Regions from separate parts of the Laceyella sacchari genome, predicted to be linked through region 1. Evidence: riboswitches for the same ligand, from Rfam matches in the RefSeq annotation. Region 1 holds a riboswitch; the other holds the start of a gene.
What was found. A riboswitch is a leader RNA that binds a small molecule or an ion and turns the genes downstream of it on or off. The one in region 1 is predicted to bind thiamine pyrophosphate.
Positions count from the first base shown of each region.

Region 1 (3,809 bases):
TGTAAAATTTCCATAAATTTTCAATCAACCCTGCTCGTAACAAAGGTAAAATAACAATGATTTCTTGCTTGAACACAAAAACGGTGCTGAGATAAGCGCATCCAATCCAATTGTATAATATTAAAAACATTAATTCTATAAAGATTACATAAAATATTCATTAATTAATTTAAATAATCAATTTATTCAGAACGAATAAACCAAAAAAGCCTGACCACCCCAGATGGGTGTGTCAGACTGGCGTTTACCTCGTCATGCTGAACACATAGGAGAACCGTGTTGGAATCCCCACACTCCTCAACTCCTGCAATCCGTTTGCCGCAACCGCTCCACGAGTTGTTGCATATCAGCAGGCAATGGAGATTCCCAAGCCATCCACTCTTTCTGACGGGGGTGAAACAATTTCAAGTAAGTGGCATGCAAAGCTTGCCGGGCGATTAAATCTTGATCCCCACCTGTGCCATATACTTCATCACCGATGATCGGATGGCCGATGGAAGCGAGATGCAAGCGGATTTGGTGCGTCCGACCCGTTTCCAGTGAGAGCCGCACCAAGGTGGCCGCAGCCATCCGTTCCACCACTTCATAATGGGTCACCGCCGGATACCCTTCACCGGACTCACTGACCGTGCGGCTGATTTTTTGTTCGGGATCGATGTAAATCGCTTTGTCGATCGTGCCTCGGTCACTGGCAAAGCGGTGATGTGTGCAAGCCAGATAAACACGCTCATATCGTTTTTCCGCCATCTGCTCGGCCAAAAAAGCGTGGGCATAAGCATGTTTACCAACGACCAACAAGCCGGAAGTGTCACGGTCCAGCCGGGTGACCGGACGCATACGGTGTTTCTCCCCTCGTTCAGACCAATACTTCATCAAGCCGTTGGCCAAGGTTCCGTCTGGATACCCCCGGGTCGGATGAACCACCAAGCCAGGCGGTTTGTCAATCACGATGAGATCCTCATCCTCGTAAACAACGGTAAAATCGACGGGCTGAGGCGGGATATGATCCGTCTCTTCCGTTTGCATGCGAATCACGATCTGATCGCCGGCCTTAACCCGAGCCGTAAAATAGATGAACTCCCCATTTACCGTCACCAGGCGGTTTAGCTTCATCCGCGTCATAAAGCGCCTGGAAAAGCGATATTGGCGGCGCAACACTTGATGAAGCATCAGGCCGTCTTCCTCTAACGTGACAGTGTGTGTAAATGAAGCCTTGTTTTCTTGTTTCATGAACCGATTCAATCCTTCATCTCAGAGTATGAGTCGATCGCTCCTCAAGTGGCTGATGGTGATCCGCGGCCGCCTTGGGGAGGTTGGCTGATGGATGTAGTATATCACGCCCACCTTGGAAACGAAACGCGCCTCTTCTTGTCTCTGCACATAAATCCCTATGGACAAGCAGGGTTAGTTTCCGTATAATGAGCCCGAAACAACATACAAACCCATGGGGGAGCTGGATAATGGCCGGCTGAGAGTGTGTGCCGACACACAGACCCTTTCACCTGATCCGGGTAATGCCGGCGTAGGGATTTGGATTGATGGACATATCTGTCTGGCTAAACCAACGCCTCCCGGTCAGGGGGCGTTTTTTTGTTACGCGCGCGTTGGCCAATGCATGAAAACGCTATATCCACCTCCATGGGCGCATCAGGGAGCCTGGTGAAAAGAAAAGGAGCGGTTGTTAATGAAGAAACAATGGTGGAAGATCGGACTGACCATTGCTCTCTGCCTGTCCGCCGTGGCTTGCGGCAACCCCGCATCGTCCGGGACGACAGACGAGCAAAACACAGGAAAGAAGATCACCTTGGTCCTTGATTGGACTCCCAACACCAACCACACTGGTCTTTATGTGGCCAAAGAGAAAGGTTATTTCAAACAAGCCGGATTGGATGTGGACATCATTCAACCAGGTGAAAGCGGAGCGGAGCAAATGGTGGCCGGCGGCAAAGCTGATTTCGGCGTAAGCTACCAAGAAGCCGTTACACAAGCCCGCGTGCAAAAGGTGCCGATTGTTTCAATCGCCGCAGTGATCCAGCACAATACGTCTGGCTTTGCGTCTCCTGTTTCCAAAAACATCCAAAAACCGAAGGATTTTGAAGGCAAAACCTACGGCGGATTTGGCTCGCCAGTGGAAAAGCAAATGCTTGCTTCATTGATGCAACGGGAGCAGGCTGATGTGAACAAAGTGAATATCATCAACACCGGAAACACGGACTTCTTCACTGCGGTAAAACGAAATGTGGACTTCATGTGGATTTATTATGGATGGACCGGCATCGAAGCGGAGTTGAAGGGCCAAAAACTGAATATGATCTATCTCACTGATTATGCCAAAGAGCTAGATTATTACACCCCTGTTCTCATCACGAACGAGCAGAAAACCAAACAGGACCCCGCAACCGTGAAAGCGTTCATGAAAGCAGTCAGCCAAGGGTACCAATTTGCGATCAAACAGCCTAAGGAAGCGGCCGACATCCTGAGCCGGGCAGAGCCTGACCTCGACCCGAAACTGGTGCAGAAGAGCCAAGCCTGGTTAAGCCCGCGTTACCAAGGAGATGCTCCCGCGTGGGGAGTGCAAAAGAAAGAAGTGTGGTCGGGTTATGCTGAATGGATGAAACAACACGGCTTGCTGGAAGGCTCGTTTCAACCTGAGCAAGCATTTACCAACGCCTTTCTGCCTGAGGAGGGTAAATGAAAATGGCACAAGCGCTAGTCAGCGTGCAGATCCTGCCGCACACCCCAAATGGAGAAAGCGTCATCCCCTATGTGGACAGAGCGATCGAAATCATTCAGCAAGCAGGGGTACCTTACCGCGTCGGCCCGTTGGAAACGACGATGGAAGGGGAATTGCCTGAGTTGTTGGCGATTATCGAGCGCATGAATGAGGCCATGATCGAAATGGGCTGTCCCAGCGTGTTGCATCAGGTGAAAATCTACTTTAATCCCGCCGGCGCATCGATCCGCGGGTTGACAGGCAAATATGATGAAAAACAGTAAAGCGTTGGCCCCATTCGGCATGATTTTGTTGCTGTTAGCCGGATGGGAACTAACCGTCCGCACCAAACAGGTGGAAGCGTGGCTGTTGCCGTCACCCTCCGCTGTATATGAGGCTTGGACGGCATCTGTGGATCGGACACTGGAACACCTTGGGGCGACAGTGGAGATCGCCTTGAGCGGACTGGGCTTTGGTCTGGTGGCTGGACTGCTCCTCGCCACGCTCTTTCATCTGTCACCTTTGTTGCGCGCCATGTTCCAACCGCTGGTGGTATTGTCGCAAAATGTGCCGATGATCGCCTTGGCGCCACTCTTAATCATGTGGCTAGGCTTTGGCATCATGCCCAAAATCTTGGTGGTAGCGATCGCTTGCTTCTTTCCGATCGCCGTATCTACGATGGATGGATTCCGACAGACCGACCGCACCCTGCTCATCTATATGGAAATGGCCGGGGCCACACGCTGGCAACGCTTTAGCAAGCTGGAATGGCCTTCCGCCTTGCCTGCCTTTTTCTCCGGCCTTAAACTGGCGGCCACATACAGCGTGATGGGCGCCGTGATCGCCGAATGGCTGGGAGCCAAAGAAGGGCTCGGCGTCATGATGCAACTCGCCTCCGCCTCTTTCCGCACGGACCGGGTGTTTTTGGCGATGTTTTTCATCGCCGGAGTAAGCTTGCTTCTGTACGCCGCCATCTGTCTCATCGAGCGGCTGGTGGTTCGATGGCGCCCGCAAGTGAAGGGAGGGGCACCCCGATGAAGTTGGAAGTTAATGGCCTTTCCTTCGCTTATGGACAACGTCCTGTGATCGATGACCT
Region 1 is NZ_CP103866.1:2,818,746-2,822,554, forward strand. Features, by position in the region: gene NYR52_RS13815 (RluA family pseudouridine synthase) at 298-1,230, opposite strand; TPP riboswitch at 1,437-1,546, shown strand; gene NYR52_RS13820 (ABC transporter substrate-binding protein) at 1,685-2,695, shown strand; gene NYR52_RS13825 (thiamine-binding protein) at 2,698-2,997, shown strand; gene NYR52_RS13830 (ABC transporter permease) at 2,981-3,751, shown strand; gene NYR52_RS13835 (ABC transporter ATP-binding protein) at 3,748-3,809, shown strand, end outside.

Region 2 (3,809 bases), 400 kb from region 1:
TATTACGCGCCGCCGCTTGCGAATCACGCAACTCTTGTTCCGCAAGTATGGAAACTGGTTGCTATTTGTTGGATATTTCATTCCTGGCGTACGCCATGTCACCGCTTACCTCGCCGGCATTTCCAAGATATCGCTAGCCCGGTTTTCCCTGTTCGCCTATACGGGGGCGTTTTTTTGGTGCGCTACCTTTATCGGTCTGGGGCATGTGCTTGGCGCGAATTGGGAAATGGTTTTCGGTGTGATGCACAAATACGGCGCCCGATTGTTATGGATTGTGCTTCCCGTTGTGGCGATCTGGTTGGGTTGGTACTTATGGAACCAAAACAACAACTCCTATCACACGAAGCAATAAATAGCAAAGCAACACACCATCACATGTTGACGTGATGGTTTTTTCATGGGGGAGGGCTGAACAATGGCTAAAGTGAGTATTCAAGTCGCCGGACAGATGAAAGAAATGGAAGTGGCTGAAGGAGCCAATCTTTTGCTGGAAGCGGCGTCACAGTCGATTCCGATTCCGTTCAAGTGCACGACAGGTCGGTGTGGAACATGCCGCGTGCGTGTGATCGAGGGGAGTAGCCAATGCAGTGATTACACAGATCCGGAATTGCACCATTTGAGTGAAACGGATTTGGCTTCCGGCCGGCGTCTGGCATGCCAAACGTTTATTTATGGTGATGTCACCATAGAAATCCCTTAAAGGAGCGAGTAGCCGATGATGCGCATACTGGACGTGAAAGATCCGGTCACATTAAGCCGGATCGTGGAGATCCAACAACGAGCCTACCGTATTGAGGCCGAGATCATCGGTTGTGATCAATTGCCGCCGCTTAACGATACAGAAGATTCGCTGAAATGCTCGCCGGAAACCTTTATTGGTTATTATGAGCGGGATGTGCTGGTTGGCGTCCTTTCATATGAACAGAAAGGGCAGCTGGTAGAGATTTGCCGGTTGGCGATTCACCCGGCATACTTTCGCCGGGGAATTGCTTCGCGCTTGCTGTCGCATGTGTTGGAACTGGATGATGCCACCATCTGGGAGGTGCAAACAGGGCAAGCCAACCGTCCTGCAATCAGCTGTTACTTAAAGCATGGATTTACGGTCGTGGAATCATTTACTTCGCCAGAAGGGATACAATTAGTGAAGTTGAGAAAATAATTGTTTTGATTTAAAATGAGATTGGACAAATGAATAAGTTGTCGTACCACTAGGGGTGCACAGGTTGTGCTGTGCTGAGAGGAACAAGTCGGTTCCAACCCTTTGAACTTGAACTGGGTAATGCCAGCGAAAGGAAGTGGGGAAGATCGTGAACCCTTTTTTGATTAGTAGCCCGATATCCCCATGGATATCGGGTTTTTTATGTTGTGGTGATGAAATTGGAATTGCACGTGATTTCAAGTCCTAAGCAGACCGTGCAGGAGTTGGCGCGATGTTGGCTTCGACTGGTGCCGGAGGTGGATTGGTTTCATTTGCGGTACAAGCAACTGTCGGATGACGAGTTGATGCAAAGAGCCAAAGCGCTGTTGTCTGTTGGCATTCCGGCGAAATCGTTGATCGTCAACAGTTCTGTGTCCGTGGCGGAAGCGCTGGGACTGGGGGGGATTCATCTCCCTGAGCGGATGCCGTTTCCCGCTATGTCCCCGGCGATGCGGGTGGGAAGGTCGGTTCATTCATTGGCGGCGGCAGAGCGGGCCGCAGCCGAAGGAGCCGACTATCTGATGGTTGGCCATATCTTTCCTTCCGCTTCCAAGCCGGGATTGCCGCCGTTGGGAAGCGACCGGCTTCGGGTGTGGGTGGAGCAGGTTAAGATTCCGATGATTGCCGTCGGAGGCATCGACGCAGGCAATGTGGCAGAGATCAAGCGTGCAGGTTGCCATGGCATTGCTGTCATCTCTGCAGTGGCCAATCATAAACAACCCGAGCGTGTGGCCAGAGAGCTGAGAAGAAGGTGGGAAAATGCAGACTGCTGAGGTGTTGATTATTGGGGGAGGCGTGATGGGATGCTCCATCGCCTTTCATTTGGCCCGGCGGGGGATCAAAAGCGTGGTCGTCGAGCGAGATGCTATTGGGAGCCATGCTTCATCTGCGGCAGCGGGCATGCTGGGGGCACAGGTGGAGATGGATGAACCTGGGCCTTTGACCGATTTCTGTTTACAGAGCCGCTCGATGTTCCCGGCGTTGCAAGCGGAGTTGCTAGAACGGACCGGGGTGGACATTGAGCTGAACCGGGCTGGGTTGCTGAAGGTAGCCCGATTTGATGAAGATGTGAAGCGCTTGCGGGAGCGTCAGGCATGGCAGACTGCTTATGGACAGACTGCGCGTTGGCTGAAGCCGGAAGAATGTTTGGCGCTTGAACCGAGTCTTCACCCGGAAGTGAGGGGCGGATTATACTTACCAGAGGATTGGCAGGTATCCGCTCCCAAGTTGACGCAGGCATTGGCGGCAGCGGCGCAACGGTTGGGAGCCAACCTGGTGCAAGGCACCGAGGTGCGGGCGATTGAGCGTAGCCCCGATGGGACGTGGCACGTTGATACCACGCAGGAGCATTGGATTGCGGACTGGATTGTTATCACCGCGGGAGTATGGAGCCAGTCCATCGCCGAGAAATTGGGTTGGCATTTGCCGATGACGCCCGTTAAGGGGGAGTCATTGGCATTGCGACCAAAAGAGCCGCTGTTTAGCCGGACGCTGTTTGGCCCGGAGTGTTATCTTGTGCCCAAGGCCAATGGTGAAATCATTGTAGGTGCGACGGAACGGGATGGGGCATGGGACGAAGAGGTGACCGCCGAAGCTGTGCAGAGATTGTTGCAATCCGCTTTTAATTTGGTGCCTAGATTGCGGGATAGTCTGCACACCCGTAGTTGGGCCGGGTTGCGGCCCGGTACGCCAAATCGATTTCCCTATGTCGGACAGTTGGGCGATGAGAACCGGGCAGTGATTGCGACCGGTCATTACCGAAACGGTATTTTGCTCAGCGCTGCCACAGGCGATGCCGTTGCTCGACTGCTACTGGGAGAGCCAGCGCCTGAATTGGCCGCGTTTGCCCCGATGAGCCAGGCGGATGTACAGAAGTGGGAGGAGGGATAAAAACGTGATCATTCAGTTGAATGGAGAGCCATTCACTGTGGCTGAAGGCACAGAGACGGTGGCTGATTTGGTCGCCGCCTTAAATTTGGTGTCGCGCATTATCGTCGTGGAACACAATCGGACGGTATTGACGCGAGATGATTATCCGCGTGTGGGATTGCAAGATGGAGATCAAGTAGAGATTGTTCAATTTGTGGGGGGAGGATGAGCCATATGCTCAAAATAGGAAATCATACATTTCATTCTCGTCTGTTTTTGGGAACTGGCAAATTCCCGTCGTTTGAGGTGCAAAAAAAGGCGGTAGACGCATCAGGCACGGAGGTGCTGACCTTTGCGGTGCGTCGCATGAATATTTATCAACAAGACCAGCCTAATTTTTTGGAGATGCTGGATTTGACAAAATATAAGCTCTTGCCGAACACAGCCGGCGCCCAAACGGTGGATGAGGCGGTGCGGATCGCGCATTTGGCCCGGGCTTCCGGTTTGTGCGACATGATCAAGGTTGAAGTGATCGCTGACACGAAGACCCTGTTGCCTGATCCTATCGCCACGCTGGAAGCGACGAAGATCTTGGTCGAAGAGGGGTTCACGGTACTTCCGTATACTTCTGACGACCCGATCTTGGCACGAAAACTGTGGGAAGCAGGTGCCCACGCGATCATGCCGGGAGGATCTCCTATCGGGTCAGGGCAAGGCTTGTTAAATCCGTTGTACCTCCGCT
Region 2 is NZ_CP103866.1:2,419,412-2,423,220, reverse strand. Features, by position in the region: gene NYR52_RS11775 (DedA family protein) at 1-352, shown strand, start outside; gene NYR52_RS11770 (2Fe-2S iron-sulfur cluster-binding protein) at 416-700, shown strand; gene NYR52_RS11765 (GNAT family N-acetyltransferase) at 716-1,159, shown strand; TPP riboswitch at 1,201-1,311, shown strand; gene NYR52_RS11760 (thiamine phosphate synthase) at 1,372-1,971, shown strand; gene thiO (glycine oxidase ThiO) at 1,958-3,088, shown strand; gene thiS (sulfur carrier protein ThiS) at 3,093-3,296, shown strand; gene NYR52_RS11745 (thiazole synthase) at 3,302-3,809, shown strand, end outside.
Region 2: linked by a shared signal. The riboswitch ahead of NYR52_RS11760 (thiamine phosphate synthase) and the one ahead of NYR52_RS13820 (ABC transporter substrate-binding protein) in region 1 are both predicted to bind thiamine pyrophosphate.